One region of the Nonomuraea sp. NPDC050153 genome, then DNA from elsewhere that is predicted to be linked to it. Evidence: riboswitches for the same ligand, from Rfam matches in the RefSeq annotation. Region 1 holds a riboswitch; each other region holds the start of a gene.
What was found. A riboswitch is a leader RNA that binds a small molecule or an ion and turns the genes downstream of it on or off. The one in region 1 is predicted to bind cyclic di-AMP.
Positions count from the first base shown of each region.

Region 1 (5,353 bases):
GACGTCCCGCTTGGCCGCCTGGTCGGCGGGCAGCGCGCCGAGCAGCTGCGACGGGATGACGCCCGGCGCCTGCGCCGAGCCCTCGCCGGCCAGCTCCAGCAGCCCCGCGTAGTCGACGCCCTTGCGGACCGCCTCCACGAACTTGGCGTTCGGCGTCGTCTTGCTGATCCCGGAGTCCTGGTTGGCCAGCAGGAAGATGACGTTCGCCGAGGCCGTCTTCTTGACCTGCAGGTTCGCGGGCATGCCGGTGACCTGGTCGCCCGACAGGTTGAGGGCCACCTGGCTGTCGCCGCGCTGGACGTTCAGCTTCTGCGTGGCGGCCTCGACGTTGCGGATGACGACCTTGTCGTAGGCGGGCTTGGTGCCGTAGTACTTGGGGTTCGCCTTGAGCGTGACCTGGCTGCTCACGTTGAACGACTCGATCTCGTACGGGCCCGAGCCCGCCGAGGCCGAGTTCAGGTACTGCTCGGCCTTGTCCTGGGCGTCCGTGGTGGCGCCGTGCTCCTTGGCGACCTTGCTGTTGAGGATGCCGAGGGCCGGGTTGGGCAGGATGTACGGCAGCGCCGGGTTGGCCGCCTTCGACGTCAGCGTGATCGTCGAGTCGTCGGTCTTGGCCACCTCGACGCCGTCCAGCAGGAACGACGGCGTGCCCTTCATGTCCCGCACGCGCGTCAGCGAGAACACCACGTCGTCCGCCGTGATCGGGGACCCGTCCGCGAACGTGGCGCCCTTCTTCAGCTTGAGCGTCAGCGTCTTGCCGTCCTCGCTCAGCTCGTACGACTCCGCGAGCGCGGGCACCGGCTTGGTCACGTCCGCGCCGTCGAACGTCAGCAGCGTCTCGTAGACGGCCTTGCCGACGATCAGCCCCGTCGGCTCGTACGTGCGGCCCGGGTCGGCCGTCTTGAGGTCGAAGGACGTGTCGATGACGAGGGTCTTGCCTCCACCGCCGGACGCGGCGGGAGCCTGGGAGCCGCCGCTGCCGCAGGCGGCCAGGGCGAGTGCACCGGCGAGCAGCACAGCCGCCGTCTGCGAGCGGGTCGCCATGATGGTCCTCCAAGATTTGGACGTTCGGCAGGAAGATGTCGAGGATTGTGCGGCAGAACGTCCAGGCACCGTGCGGTCGGTAAGACGTATATAAAGGTCGATGAGGTAATGATGAGTGAAATTTCCAGAAATGGTGTCGGCGGCGGCGGTCAGCCTGGACGGATCGGCATCGGTCTCGAGCTCGACGACATCCACATGAAGATCCTCGAGGTCCTGCGCGAGAACGGCAGGATCTCGGTGGCCGCGCTGGCCGAGCGGGTGGGCATCTCCCGCGCGAACGCCTACACGCGCTTCGAGGCGCTGCGCGCGGACGGGGCGATCAAGCGCTTCACCGCCGAGATCGACCACGTGCGGACCGGGCTCGGCATCACCGCCCTGATCTTCGTGACCGTGCGCCAGCAGATGTGGAAGCAGTTCCGGGCCGAGCTGGCCCGGATGCCGGAGGTGGAGTACTGCGCGATCACCACCGGGCAGCACGACGCCATGATCCAGGTACGCGTGTCCGACGTGGCCGCCGTGCACACCATGGTGACCGATCGCTTGGCCAACATCCCGGCGGTCAAGGCCACGGAGACCGTGTTCATCCTGGACGAGGTGCTCAAGCGGCCGTACGTGCTGCCCAGCGACCGCGACCGTGATCGCGACCGGGCGCGCCCGGCGCGGCGGCCCGCCCAGGAGGGGGCGCAGGGCGGCGTGCCGCTCGGCAAGATGCGCTTCGTCGGCGCCGCCGAGGGCCGCGCCGCCCTCCGCAAGGACGACTGAGCGATCAGCCGATCTCCTGGCACACGCTCACGTGGAGCGTGTCGTCCCCGTCGAAGCTGAACTCCTCCACCAGGCGCAGCAGCCCGTCGTCGCCCGCCTCGATGCGGCTGCTGCTCTGCCCGCCCGCCTTCCCACCGGCCTTCAACGCGTGCGCATACGAGATCGAGACCTGGGCGCCGTCGCGCATGCCCACGAAACGCCCGTGGGTCACGGTGTCGCCGGAGTAGCTGCCCCACACCACCCCGTCAGCCTCCTGGTACAGGAACTCCGTAGGGCTGTCCTGGTCGACTGCGCTCGCCGTCGAGCTCACCATCACGAATTTGCGGCCGTTGAGATTCACGCCCGACATCGTGGCTCACATTTCGGAAATGTCAGCATCCGTCTGGACGGATCGCGGGGAGACCGCTCGATGATCGACAATCCGTCCAGTCCGGATCTCCATCACAGGCCACGCCACGACGAGCTCGTCGGTGAGCTCGCCGTGGCGTGGGGGTCCGGTCGTCCCGGCCGCGCGAGCGCGCGGCCGGGCACGTGGCCCGGCTGTCCGCGCCGCTCGCTCAGGCGCGGCGGCCCAGGTCGCGTAGCTGGTCGGTGGACAGCACGGAGACGTTCTGGTCGATGGGGACGTCGGTGTACTGGTGGATGGCCCAGGACTTCCAGTCGGCGGGCGGGGCGACCGCGCCCTTGGCCTTGCTGTAATGGGCGACCCACAGCGGGTACTCGGCCAGGCCCTTGCCGTACTTGTTGGCGAACTTCCAGCCGCTGTAGAACATCGGCGTCGTCCCGGTCTTCTTCTTCACGTACGACAGCCAGGTCTTGGCCCAGGAGTTCACCTCGGCGATGGACTTGCCGTCGGTGGTCTCCAGGTCGAGGACGAGGATGTCGCCGGCCGCGCCGGGCTGCGAGTTCAGCACGGACAGGAAGTAGTCCGCCTCCGCGATGGGGTCGTTGGCGGGGTGGCCGTAGTGGTAGGCCCCGCGCACGATGCCCTTCTTGCCCAGCTCGCGCCAGTGCCTGGCGAAGGAGGCGTCGCGGAAGTCGGTGCCCTCCGTGGCCTTGATGATGCCGAACTTGGCCTGGCTGGCGCTCCAGTCGTACAGAGGCTCGTAGTTGGAGATGTCCAGGCCGTAGATGAGAGACCCGGTCTTTTGCTGAGACGCGTTCACCGGCCCCTGCTCCGGGGATGCCGCCGCGAACGCCACGCCGGCGATGGCGGTGGTTCCGGCGAGGGTCGCACCGGCGACGGCGAGGCCGAGGCGATTGGTGAGGAGAGCGCGGGGGTTCTTGAGGATGTGGGCGATTGCGGCAAACCGAGGCTTGGACACGACGGCATTGACTCCTTGCTTCCATACCGCCTACCGGGTTAGCTGACGGGTTCGGGCTTGGAAGTGCCTTACGGGCGCAGCCTGGGCTGGCGTCCGATTCACCCCAGAAAGTGGGTCCCCGGCTCCGCGAGGCGCGGATTAGGCGGCCGAATGCTGTCCCGAAGAGCTTCTGGAGGACAGCGCACGGTCCGGTCAACGAAGCGGCAACGATGAGGCGAAGTGACCACATCTATGCCGTGATTAGGCAAAAGATAGGCATCTGTCCATAGGTAGTGCAAGCAGAACAAATCGGATTCGCGGGTATCGGTCGCCGGACGGCGGGGAAACGCCGTGCCTGTAAGGGTTTCGGGACTTGGTAAAACTTGCGGCCATCGCGTCCTGCCCGGCTCCCGAGAACGCCGGCCGCCGGCATGGATGGGGTCGACCGGCCGCATGATGCTGCTGTGACTCGCCGCAATTGCGCAGGTAATCGTGGCCCGAGGCGGCCGTGGTCGCCGTGATTCGCACGTTGCCGGCCGTTCGCCCTGGCACAGAAGGTCTTGCTGGAGGGAGGTTTGCGATGCTGGTTGTGTTCATGGCAAAAAACGCGGTGTGATCGCGCCGTCGCGGCCCTCCCCGCAGGTCGGACAGTCGGGCCGCCTCGGGATGGGGCGCGAGCGGATCTCCAGCGGCCAGAAGTCCACCTCGCTCCACCGCCCGCTCAGCGCCGGGGGCAACCCCGCCAGGACCCGGATCGCCTCCCAGGCGAGAATCGTGCCGACCAGCCCGCACAGCGCCCCGATGGCCCCCGCCTTCTCCCTCTTGCCGACCAGCGACTCCATCCGGTCGCGCCCGTGGTCGGCGAAGGTCTCGGTACGGACGCAGGTCCAGCAGGCGGTCCGTCCCGGCAGGACCGTCGTGCCGAGCACCCCGATGTGGTACGCGTACCCGGTGCCCAGGATGTGCGGCACGTCGGGCCAGCAGGCCTCGCTGACCCAGGTGGACGTGTCGTTGGGCGTGGGCAGGTCGATCGCGTTGATCACGATGCCCGCCCCGTCCACCAGGTCCGCGAGGTCGGCGGGGGAGGTGACGCGCCGGTCGAAGGTCTCGACCGTGACGAAGGGATTGGCGGCCCGCAGCCGGGCTCCGGCCGCCTCGACCTTGGGCGCTCCCACGTCGGCGACGGAGAAGAGGGTCTGCCGGGTCAGGTTCGACGGCTCGACGCGGTCGAAGTCGCACAGGCGGATGGTGCCGACGCCCGCGTTCGCCAGGGAGAGCGCGACCCAGCCGCCGAGCCCGCCGGCCCCGCACACCACCGCGGTCGAGCGGTCGACGCGCTCCTGCAACTGCACGCCGGTGGGGAGGTCGGTGAGGCCCTGGTCGCAGAAATCCTGGAGCAGCCTCAATTGGCGGTCGTAGAATTCGGCGCGCTCGTCCCCGAGCTTCGCGAACGATCCCTCAAGATGGCCGACCCGGCTCAGCAGCCGCTCTTCCGTGAGGATTTGCAGCACCTCGCCGAGCGGCTGCGAGTCACCGACGGACCGCTGGATCTCGGCATATGTGCGGGTGCCGTCCAGAAGCGTTATCACCTGTTTCACGAAAGCGTCGGCGGCGAATCTCTTCACGGTTCTGTCCGCCGTGCACAGGAAGAGCAGTTCGTCGCCTTCAGCCTGTACGATAACGCTTTCCCGCAGGCGGGGGCGCCAATCCGTCACGTGTTCCTCCGAGCGCGGGTGAGGCGAAAACGCCTCACCCGCGCCCACTGTCAGTTGCCGGCGGAATTCGAAGCGGTGACCGCGCCCACGCGCAGGCTCGTCTCCTCGAGCTTCACCATGACCGGACGTCTTCTCATGGCTGCACCCCTCGTCCGTGGATTCCACACTGTATTCTCTACATCGTAGAATTTTTTACAAGCAAAAGTCATCGAGTTCGCGAACCGCCTGGTCGAGATCGTCGGCGACGCCGCGTTCGAACAGCCGCATGTAAAGCTCGTCGGGGCCGCGGCCATATCTGCGTATCTGGCCGGCCCGTGCGCGCATGCGCACCTGCGCCTCGAGGACGATCTTCTCGGGGCGGCCGCGCCAGCCGTACGCGTCGAGGAAGAGGCGCAGCCGCTCCGGCCGGGCGGCGAGGTCGCCGAAGCCGTCGGCGACCGCCACGCGCCGGGCGTACAGCGGCACCCAGGCGATGGCCACCCAGGCCACGTCCGAGTCGGGTGTGACCGGTCCGGCGAAGTCCCAGTC
Region 1 covers NZ_JBITJQ010000005.1:214,969-220,321, reverse strand. The annotation lists gene ACIBQ1_RS15930 (ABC transporter substrate-binding protein) at 1-1,044, opposite strand, end outside; gene ACIBQ1_RS15925 (Lrp/AsnC family transcriptional regulator) at 1,153-1,806, shown strand; gene ACIBQ1_RS15920 (hypothetical protein) at 1,811-2,146, opposite strand; gene ACIBQ1_RS15915 (glycoside hydrolase family 25 protein) at 2,364-3,131, opposite strand; cyclic di-AMP (ydaO/yuaA leader) riboswitch at 3,144-3,286, opposite strand; gene ACIBQ1_RS15910 (TOMM precursor leader peptide-binding protein) at 3,704-4,516, opposite strand; gene ACIBQ1_RS15905 (hypothetical protein) at 4,517-5,011, shown strand; gene ACIBQ1_RS15900 (phosphotransferase) at 5,018-5,353, opposite strand, start outside.

Region 2 (5,353 bases), on a different contig from region 1:
TGAACGCCGCCCTCTTCGCCCCCGGATTCCCGCAGTTCTTCGAGCGCGGCGAGGGCTGCCGCCAGTGGGACGTGGACGGGCGCGAGTACATCGACTTCATGTGCAGCTGGGGCCCGGTCGTGCTCGGCCACCGCCACCCCCGCGTGGAGGAGGCCGCCGCCCGGCAGGCCGCGCTCGGCGACTGCCTCAACGGCCCCGGCCCGATCATGGTGGAGCTGGCCGAGCTGCTCGTGGACACCGTGCCCAGCGCCGACTGGGCGATGTTCTCCAAGAACGGCACCGACGCCACCACGCAGGCGCTCATGGTCGCCCGCGCCGCCACCGGGCGGACCAAGGTCCTGATGGCGCACGGCGCCTACCACGGGGCCGACCCCTGGTGCACGCCCTCCCTGGCGGGCACGACGCCCAACGAGCGGGCGGACCTGGTGGAGTTCACGTACAACTCACTGACGTCGCTGGAGGCCGCGGCGGCGACCGTGGAGGGCGACGTGGCGGCGATCATCGTGACGCCGTTCAAGCACGACTCGTTCGAGGACCAGGAGCTGGTGGAGCCCGCCTTCGCCCGGGGCGCCCGCGCCCTGGCCGACCGGCTCGGGGCCGCGCTGGTGATCGACGACGTGCGGGCCGGGTTCCGGGTCGACCTGCGCGGGTCCTGGGAGCCGTACGGCGTGCGGCCCGACCTGACCGCCTGGTCGAAGGCCATGGCGAACGGCTACCCGATCGCCGCCGTCACCGGCACGGACGCGCTGCGCGGACCGGCGCAGACGCTGTACTCGACGGGGTCGTTCTGGTTCTCGGCGGTCGCCATGGCGGCGGCCAAGGCGACCATCGAGACGCTGCGCGACACCGACGGCATCGGCGCCATGGAACGGGCGGGCACGCAGCTCCGCGAGGGGCTCTACGCGCAGGCCAAGTCCCACGGGTTCGTGGTGAACCAGACCGGCCCCGTCACGATCCCGTGGCTCAGCTTCGACGGGGACGCCGACCTGTCCGTCGCGATGTGGTGGAGCGACGCCTGCCTGCGGCACGGGGTCTACCTGCACCCGTGGCACAACTGGTTCATGTCGGCCGCGCACACGGAGGCGGACGTGGCCAGGGCGCTGGAGGGCACGGACCAGGCGTTCGCGGAGACCCGTGCCCACTTCGGCTAGGCGGCGGTGAGCTTGGCGATCTCCTGTACGACGGAGGGCCAGAGCGGGCGCGGCAGGTCGTGGCCCATGCCCGGGTAGGTCACCAGCCGGGCGCCCGGGATGGCCGTGGCCGTGGCCTGCCCGCCCGCGACCGGGATGAGCTGGTCCGCCTCCCCGTGCAGCACCAGCGCGGGCACCCCCACGCCGGCGAGCCCCGCCGTGCGGTCGCCCGAGGCCATGACGGCGGCCAGCTGCCGGGCCGTCCCGTCGGGGTCGAAGCAGCGGTCGAACGCGAGTCCGGCCAGCGTGGTGATCCGCTCGCGGTCCAGCTCGTATCCGGGCGAGCCGATGACCGACCAGGTCCGCACCGCCTGGGCCAGGACCGCCTCGCGGTCGGCGGGGGGCCTGGTCATGAGGGCGGCGAGCGCGGCGTCCGTGGGCGGGGCCACCGAGGGGCCGGGCGTGGACATGATCGAGGTCAGGGTCAGCACCCGGTCCGGGTGGCGGATGGCCAGTGCCTGGGCGATCATGCCGCCCATCGACGCCCCGACCACGTGGGCGGCGGGCCAGCCCAGCGCGTCCATGAGTCCGGCCGTGTCGTCGGCCAGGTCGTCCAGCAGATATGGCGAAGGCGCCCCCGCAGCGGGGACGCCCTTGTCGTGGAAGTGCGTGGACAGACCGGCGTCGCGGTTGTCGAACCGTACGACGTGATGTCCCTGGTCCGCCAGCAGCTCGCAGAGCCCTTCATCCCAGTGGATGAGCTGGGCACCGAGCCCCATGATGAGGAGCAGAGGGCGCCCGTCGTGCGAGCCGAAGCTCTCGTAGGCGATTTCGATGCCGTTCGCGGCCGCGCGGATGGTCACGAAGACCAGAATGACATTCTGGTCCGGGGTCCGTAAAGCTCAGCCCATGAGGAGGTTGCGGATGCGCTCACTGGCGAGCGCCACTCCGCCTCCCGCCACGGCCACGGCGCTGGCCACGACGGCGCCCGCGCCGGCGCTCCACTCTCCGGCCTCGCGCGCCGGAGGCACGGCCACGCCGCCCGCGGGGGGCTCGGCCGGATTGTCGTCGTGCTCGGACCAGGCGCGGGTCGAGAACGGCACCGGGTAGTTCTTCTTGCCGGGCCCGTCGCCCCACTTGGTGATGACGTAGTCGACCTTGATGTGCCCCTGGCCGCCGATGCCGTCGACGCCGAGCGTGTCGGTGTTGAACGTGCCGCCGGTCAGCTCCGCGAACGTCTTGCCGTCCAGGTCCAGCATGACCCCGTTGTTGGAGGGCACGCCCGGGCCGCGGTCGCCGACGAAGAAGGGTAGTTTCTTGCCGTCGTGGATCACGTAGCCCTCGGTCATGAGCGGCCAGCTCGGGCTGGCGGCCAGGCCTTTCTGCATGGGCTTGCCGCTGGCGGGCAGGCCGGTGTCCCCGGCGCGGCCCGAGGCGTCGTCCCAGAAGTACGAGGCCGTGGTCGAGCCCTTGAGCAGGACCTTCTCATCCGTGTTGGAGTCGGCGCGGGCCGCGGTGCAGGCGATCGTGAGAGCGCTGACGGCGGAGGCGGTGAGCAGAGCGAGGGTACGCAGGCCAAAACGTGCAGACATGAAAAGTAAAGTCCTTCGCGAGGGGGCAGGGAGGTTGCGCTCGCTTGAAAAAGGGCGTAGCAGGACAAAGCACCTGACGGGGGGAAAGCTACGCGGAGCGCGAAACAAGCCTGGAGAAGGGGCCGCTCAGAAGGCGGTCGTCATCACGCGGTTGGGGTGTTCTACGTGATCATTCATGTAATGCATATGTCCTCTCCATCTCGCCTACCGGGTTAGCTGACGGGTTCGGGCGTGGAGCTGCCCTACCGACGCAAAGTCGGATTCACCCCAGGGAGGTGGGTCCCCGGTTCCCGAGTGATCGGGATTCGGCGCCAGCCGGCTGGTCCCTTCTGGGTAAGGTCCACGCCACCGGCTGGTAAGTGGCCAACACTCTAACCACGTATTCCGGACAAACACAAACACTTCGTCATGAATCGGGCTAAAGATCTACCTGCCTTGACAATAGGAAAGGGGGCACGGCATTGCCGTACCCCCTGGAAATTCCCGGCCTCAGCCGCCGCTCTTGCGCCTGAACGATCTTTTACTCGCAGCCGGACCGTGCGCCCCGTGGATCTTCGATGGGTCGCCGCCCTTGCCACCGGCGCCCGAGTCCGCGTGCTGGTTACGCTTGCGCTCCAGCGCCTCGCGGAACTTGCGCTTCATCTCGTCCTCGGGAGTCTCGCCGACTTCCGGCTCCGGTGTATCCGCCATGAGGACCTCCATGGTGTTGGGGACTATCACAGCTTCGCACGGCGCCGCTTATGACGCGAAACTGGCCTCAACCCTCGCCTGCGGCGTGGCGAGCGCCTCCAGCCGCCTGCCCGGCATCACCACCAGCGCCACCAGGCCCTCAGGAGCGGCTGAGCCCGCCCGTTCAGGTAAAGGGGAACCACTCCGTTCCTGGTGTTGGGTTGGAACGGCCCAGGAAATAGACCCGGCATGCCCGCCACGACCGCCAAGCCCTCAGTCCTGTCATGAGTCTCCTCGGCCGCGACCTGGCGGTGGACCTCGGGGGCGCCCGCACGCGGATCTACGTCAGGGGCAAGGGCATCGTGCTCGACGAACCCTCCGCGGTGACGATCGACGCCCGTACCGGCAAGATCATCGGGTACGGCGCGGACGCCACGGGCGACGAGACATGCTGGCCGGTCAGCGGCGGCCTGCCGGCCGACGGCGACCTCGCCCGGCGGATGGTCAGGCACTTCCTGAGCAAGGTTCAGCGGCGTCCGCTCGCCAGGCCGCGCCTGGTCATGGCGCTGCCCGACGGGGCCACGCCGATCGAGCGGGCCGCGCTGCGCGACGTGGCGTACGAGGCGGAGGCCAGGCAGATCGTGCTGATCCCGCACTCGCTCGCCGCGGCGCTCGGCGCGGGCCTGCCGGTCGGTGACTACGTGGGAGGCATGGTCATCGACGTCGGGCGCGACTCCGCCAGGATCGCCGTGCTCTCCGGAGGGGAGGCCGTGGCCACGACGGCGGTCCCCAGCGGCGGCCGGGCCGTGAACCGGGCCATCGCCCGCCTGGTCGAACACGAGCACGGCCACACCCTCGACGAACACGAGGCGGAGACGGCCAAGCGCCACGCCGGCGGGAACTCGTCGCAGGAAGACGTGACCGTACGCACGCGGAACCCGGAAACCGGCCACGAGCACGCCGTACGGCTGCCCACGGAGCGGATCCGGGAGGCGGCGGCTCCGGCGATCGAGTCCATCGTGTGGGCGGCGATGGAGACCGTCGAACGCTGCCCCGCCGAACTGACCGCCGACCTCGGGGAGCGCGGCACGGTGCTGGTGGGGGGCGGCGCGCTGCTCGCGGGCCTCGCGCCGCGGCTGCGGGAGTCCCTGGGCATGCCGGTACGGCAGGCGGAACGGCCCCTGGAGTGCGTGGCCCTCGGCCTCGGCGCCTGCGCGAACGACCTGGGCCTGCTCGCCCGCCTCCGCGGCGGCCGCACCCGGCTCCGGTGATGTTTTCCGCCTTTTGCCGGTGACCCTGGGCGATCTCGGATATGGTCCGATCGTGCGCGCCTGCCGTCACGGCTTATCCGCGGCGCTCCTCTGCGTCGCGGCGATGACGGCCTGCACGGCGGCCTCCGAACTCCCCACCCTCGAAGACGCCGCCCGGCGACTCGACTCCGACGGCAGCGCCCTGCTCAGCGCCGCCGGCCTCCGCCTGTCGCCGGAGGCGCCGGTGGAGGACGATTCGTGCGTGCCCGGTCAGGTGCGGCGCTACTTCCGCGCCGAGAGCGACCTCGCCTCCGCCTCCACCGGGCTGCTCGCCCGGCTCCAGGCGATGGGGTACGACAGGGTGGTCGATGATCTGGATCTGCGGGATGGGGATCAGGATGTTTCGGTGTTGCGCAATCCTGAGACTCGGCTGACGTTCGAGCTGACCGTGCTGTCCGGCGACAGGCCCGGCGTGCGCGTCACCGGCAAGACAACCTGCTACACAACCGACTCACCACCGTAGGCGTGTCGTCGGCCGGAGGTGGGTGCCTGGCGTTGCCGCAACCGCATGGCCGCAGGCGCACCCCCTGGCCAGATGGGCCCGACGAGGGTCGGGCCCGGGTGTGGGAGGTCAAGGGGTGGACAGGGCCTCGGTCGGGGAGAGGCGGGAGGCGCGGATGGCCGGGTAGAGGCCGGCGGCGGCGCCGATGGC
Region 2 covers NZ_JBITJQ010000012.1:115,903-121,255, forward strand. The annotation lists gene ACIBQ1_RS28370 (aminotransferase class III-fold pyridoxal phosphate-dependent enzyme) at 1-1,151, shown strand, start outside; gene ACIBQ1_RS28375 (alpha/beta fold hydrolase) at 1,148-1,993, opposite strand; gene ACIBQ1_RS28380 (hypothetical protein) at 2,033-2,722, opposite strand; cyclic di-AMP (ydaO/yuaA leader) riboswitch at 2,909-3,043, opposite strand; gene ACIBQ1_RS28385 (DUF5302 domain-containing protein) at 3,212-3,412, opposite strand; gene ACIBQ1_RS28390 (rod shape-determining protein) at 3,676-4,662, shown strand; gene ACIBQ1_RS28395 (hypothetical protein) at 4,715-5,164, shown strand; gene ACIBQ1_RS28400 (ABC transporter permease) at 5,273-5,353, opposite strand, start outside.
Region 2: another riboswitch for cyclic di-AMP. It lies ahead of ACIBQ1_RS28380 (hypothetical protein); the one in region 1 lies ahead of ACIBQ1_RS15915 (glycoside hydrolase family 25 protein).

Region 3 (5,353 bases), on a different contig from region 1:
CAAGCTCCACGACGCCCGCGAGCGGGCCAAGGGCGCGGTGCAGCGGGCCGAGGAGATGGAGCACGCGGCGGACGAGGCCAAGTCGGCCGCCTCGGCCGCGGGCACCGCGGGCGAGTCCGAGCTGCGGCGGCTGCGCGAGCGGCTGGCCGACGTGGAGAAGCAGCTGGAGGCCTCGCGCCGGGCCGCGCGCGAGGGCAGGAGCATCGAGGACGCCCGCATCAGGGTGCTGCTCGACGCGCTGCAGGACGCCTCGGCCGGGCTGCGCAGGGAGCTCGCGCTGCCCACGACGATCAGCCGGCCCGCCGATTCGGTCGCCGCGATCACCGGTGAGCGGCCCGGCGTGCGGGGGGTTCCCGCGCGGGCGCTGGCCGACGACGACCCGCAGCTCCTCGACCAGCTCCTGGCCCTGCCCCAGGTCCACCTGATCATCGACGGCTACAACGTGACCAAGACCGGCTACGGCACGCTCACCCTCGCCGACCAGCGCAACCGGCTCATGACCGGGCTCGGCGGGCTGGTGGCGCAGACCAGGGTCGAGGTGACGGTCGTGTTCGACGGGGCTGAGCTCAACTCCCCGGTGCAGGTGGTGGCGCCGCGCGGGGTGCGGGTGCTGTTCAGCCAGCCGGGGGAGATCGCCGACGACCTGATCCGCCAGCTCGTCCGCGCCGAGCCGCCCGGCCGGGCCATGGCCGTGGTGTCGTCGGACCGCGAGGTGGCCGAGTCCGTCAGGCGGATGGGAGCCAGACCCGTTCCGTCTGGTTTGCTGCTGCGCAGGCTGGGCCGGGCCTAGATTACGGGGACCCCTTGTGGGGACCGTTACGGGCGGATTTGTCGCATCACGATTGAGCAGATTAGGGGATGCCTCCCCTGCCACTTCTGTACTATTTCGCCCCAGATATCATCCCTGGGAGGCGACGCAGTGAGGTTTGGCAGGGTGCCGGTGGCCGCGGGTCTCGCGTTCGGGCTGGTCCTGTCCCCTGTGGGAGCCGCCGTCGCTGATCCCAAGCCCACCCTCGGACAGGCCAAGGCCAAGCTCGAAAAGCTCAACGACAAGGCCGACAAGGTCGTCGACCGCTTCAACACGGCCGCCGAGCGGTTGAAGGCCGCCAAGGCCACGTACACGAAGCTGAACGAGCGTTACAAGACCAAGCTGGCGACGGTCGCGGACCTGCGTTCCCAGGTGATCGGCATGGCCGTCGACAGCTACAAGCTCGGCACCGACGTGACCTCCCTGCCCGGCCTGATGAGCGCGGACCGCCCCGACGACTTCCTGATGGGCCTGGCGCTGGCCGGGCAGATGTCGCGGGAGCGGGCGGAGAAGCTGGCCGTGTTCGACCGCGAGAACCGCGGGCTGAAGGCCGAGCGCGACAAGGCGGAGGAGGCGCTGGAGGCGGCCGACAGGGAGCGGGACGGGGTGGAGAAGGAGCGCTCGGAGATCATGAAGCTGATCGCCGAGCAGAAGAAGCTCCTGAAGAAGCTGGGCGCCTACAACCCCGGCAACCCCAACAGCGTCGGCATCCAGTACACCGGCCCCGCGTCGGGCAACGCCGCCGCAGTCCTGCGCTTCGCCTTCGCCCAGGTGGGCAAGCCGTACGTGTTCGGCGGGACGGGGCCGGGCGGCTGGGACTGCTCGGGCCTGACCCAGGCGTCGTGGCGGGCCGCGGGCGTGTCGCTGCCGCGTACGACCTGGCAGCAGTGGGCCTGGGGCGCCGGTCGCAAGGTCTCACTGAACGCCCTCCAGCCGGGGGACCTCATCTTCAGTTCGAGCTTGGGTCACGTCAGTATCTACGCCGGTGACGGGAAAATCGTTCACGCGCCCCAGACAGGCGACGTGGTCAAGGTCGTCAAGCTCTCGTCGTACGGCGGCCGCCTGGTGGGCGCCATCCGCCCGTAGTCGGAGTGCCAGGATCCGCTCGTTCCGGCCACCGCCGGCCCCGTTTCAGGGCTTCTACGATGCTGGATCGTTGACGTCGTCAACTGAACCACGTTCGGTCCTGGCAGGCGGGCGGGAACGCTCCATGCGGGCGATGGGCCGCGCGGAAGCCACTAAAAGTGTGACAAACGCGACAATTGGGGCCTGACAAACGGGCGTGAAAACAAATGTGAGCAGTGTCACATTTAGGTAACGGAACCTGGTGTTCCAGCAGGGATTTTCATCCTTACTGACTCCACTATCTGATCTTTACAGCCGGTGTCCCGCTTTGCCGATCCTTGACCCTTCGGCGTAGCTTCTGGCGACGTCGCGGTGAACAAGCCATGTCCTCCGCGAACCCGCATCGGTCCCTCCCGATGTGAGACAGATAAAGATCCGCTGGTCAACCGCTCAAATGTCCCCATATCAACACATTGATCGGGCGGTTGGCCTGCCGAGTCCGTGCAGCCAGGAGGCACGGAGCCGGGGACCCAGCGATCCCAGTTCCCCAGGGATCAGGGGGTGAATCGGCGCGCAGATCGCGCCGTAGGGCGACTTCCAGGCCCGAATCCGTCAGCTAACCCGGTAGGCATTCGTGGAAGAGTCAAGGAGAAATCCTGTCTACCTCCCTGCATAACCCCCGTCTGTCCAGAATTGCCCTGAGTGGCGTAGCGCTCACGATGACCGTGACGGCCGGAGGTGCGATCCTCCATGCCCCAACGGCTCAGGCGGCCACGACCGAGTCGGCTTCGACGGCCAAGGCGGTCACGACCGCCCGGACCTCGAAGACGCTCTCGGCCTCCGCGCTGAGGGCGGCCAAGGTCGCTCGTCAGAAGGCGAAGGCCCGCAAGGCCGTCGCCGTGGCCAAGGACCAGGTCGGTGACCCGTACCGTTACGGAGCCACAGGTCCCGGTTCGTTCGACTGCTCCGGCCTCGTCCAGTACGCCTGGAAGAAGGCCGGGGTGAAGCTCCCGCGCGTGGCGAGCAGCCAGTTCGTGCGCACCAAGAGCAAGGTCTCGTGGCGGAACCTCCAGCCCGGTGACCTGATGTTCTTCAGGGGGCTCGGCCATGTGGGCATGTACGTCGGCAAGGGCAAGATGGTCCATTCGCCCAGGACAGGCGAACGGGTACGCATCGACAAGCTGGGTGGATGGCGGCGGGCGTCGTTCGTCGGCGCTGTCCGTCCCGGCATGTGAAGAAGCCCCGCCCGGATCCTCGTATTCGGGCGGGGCTCTCCCGTTTCCCGGGGCTGAGCTCCCTCCACCCGGCACGGCGCCACTCCGCCACACGCAGGCCCTTCAGAGCGAGGTCTGCCGCCCCGGCACGGCCCCCACCGCAACGACGCCCCACGGTCTGCGCGCCGCGGCGGCCCTACGTCCGCTCCCCGCGCCTCCGTTCCCCGCGCCTCCGCGGCCCTGTGGGCGCGGCTGGGGGCTCGTGGCTTGGAATTGCGCGCTGAGGGCGGTGGGAGGGCCTTGCGCTTGACCCTGCCCCTGCCTGGCGCCCCATGGGGGAGCGGGCTCACGGTGCGCGGCTCCTTGGGGGCGATCCCCGGTTCGGCGTCACTGGCGCGACGGGCCGGCTTGCGGGCGTTGGGCGGCTACGATCGAGCATCGTGTCAGGGCAGGTGAGTCGGCGGAGCGCGATCGTGTCCACCCTGCTCCTCGCCCTCGCCCCAGCCAGTGCCCCCACCCCCGATTCCCCCATCCTTCCCTCCGGAGTGCGTGGCCTGTGGGGGGATGGTGAGGTCGTGGTGCGCGGGGTGCGGTCCGTCGTCGTCGGGCAGCGCGCCCCGCGTGGCGAGCTCGATGAGATCGCGCGCCGGGCTGATCGGGCGGGGTGGCGGGTGTCGGCCGTACTCGGGGGGCCACTACGACCGCTCGTCGTCGTTCCGGCCTCCGCCTCCGAGGCGGCCGGGCTGGCAGGGGTGGGGCGGGTCGACGGGCTGGCGGCGGTGGCCGATCGCGGGCGCGTGATCATCGTCCCCGAGTATTTCGCCAGGCTGAACTCCACCGGCAAGGACGTCGTGCTCGCTCACGAGCTCACCCACGTCGTGGCCGGCACCGACCACCTGCCCCCATGGCTCTATGAGGGGTTCGCCGACTATGTCGGTTACCGCGACTCCGGGCTGCCCGTGCGGACCGCGGCCGCCGAGCTCGCCGCCGAGGTGCGGGCCGGGAGGCTGCCGGGGGAATTGCCGGGACCTGCGGCTTTCGCGGCTGACGGCCGGGACCCCGTCCGGCTCGCGCGGGCGTACCAGGAGGCTTGGCTGGCGTGTCGCTTCCTCGCTGACCGGTTCGGTGAGGGGACGCTTGTGAGGCTCTACCGTGAGGCCCGGGTGGACGGCGTGGATCGAGCACTCGCCGCGCTCGGACTCTCCGCGGCCACGCTGACGGAACGGTGGCGCGACTACGTGCGGGACCAGCTCGCGTGAGGGGGAGGCAGATGGGCGAACGGAGAGACGTGGACGACGCGTCGCAAGGGGCGTCGAAGGAGGGCGAGGAGGCCGAGAGCGCGGTGGCGGCCCCGGAGGCCGAGAAAGGGGAGAGTGTCGGCCTGGTGGCCGGTGGCGGCGGGGGCAGGGTGTCCGTGAAGAGGGAAAGGCGGGGGCCTGGTGAGGAGGTGTCCGTGAGTGGGGGAGGACCGCGGGAGCCCGGCGACGAGCGCCGGTTGCGGCGGCAGGCGGCGCTGGCGGCCCTGCTGCTCGGCCTGGTGATAGCGGCCGTGGCCGCCTTCAGCACCCCCTGGCACCTGCTGACCTCGGGACCGCCCGACCCGGCCCGTGACTTCACCGCCGCGCAGATCGCCAAGTCCCAGGCGTTCGACGCGGCCGTCACCCTGCCCAGCTATGCCTCGCTGGCCCTCACGCTCATCATCGCCGGGCTGTTCGTCGCCACCCCGCTCGGCGCGAAGCTGGTGGGATGGCTCAGAGGCCCCTGGTGGCTGCGGGTGGTGCTGGGCGTCCTGGTCATCACGCTCTTCTCCCAGCTGATCAAGCTGCCCATCTCCATCTGGGTCGAGACGCTGCTGCGCGACTACGGCCTGTCCATCCAGTCCTGGGGATCCTGGTCCGGCGACCGGCTCAAGAACATAGGCGTCGACGCGTTCATGCTCTGCCTGATGCTGCTGGTGCTCGTGGCGCTGGCCCGCAGGTTCAGGCGCTGGTGGATCCCGGCCGCCGTGGGCGCGTTCGCGCTGACGGTGATCGCGTCGTTCGTCTACCCGGTGGTGTTCGAGCCGCTGTTCAACGACTTCACGACCATGGAGCAGGGTCAGCTCCGCACCGACCTGCTGGCCATGGCCCAGCGCGACGGCGTGCCGGTCGAGGACGTGCTGGTCGCCGACGCCTCGCGCAGGACGACGGCGCTCAACGCGTACGTGTCGGGGTTCGGCGCCACGCGCCGGATCGTCGTCTACGACACGCTGCTCAAGGCCCCGAAG
Region 3 covers NZ_JBITJQ010000001.1:61,142-66,494, forward strand. The annotation lists gene ACIBQ1_RS00320 (NYN domain-containing protein) at 1-790, shown strand, start outside; gene ACIBQ1_RS00325 (NlpC/P60 family protein) at 920-1,894, shown strand; cyclic di-AMP (ydaO/yuaA leader) riboswitch at 2,355-2,519, shown strand; gene ACIBQ1_RS00330 (C40 family peptidase) at 2,593-3,108, shown strand; gene ACIBQ1_RS00335 (hypothetical protein) at 3,561-4,346, shown strand; gene ACIBQ1_RS00340 (M48 family metallopeptidase) at 4,358-5,353, shown strand, end outside.
Region 3: another riboswitch for cyclic di-AMP. It lies ahead of ACIBQ1_RS00330 (C40 family peptidase); the one in region 1 lies ahead of ACIBQ1_RS15915 (glycoside hydrolase family 25 protein).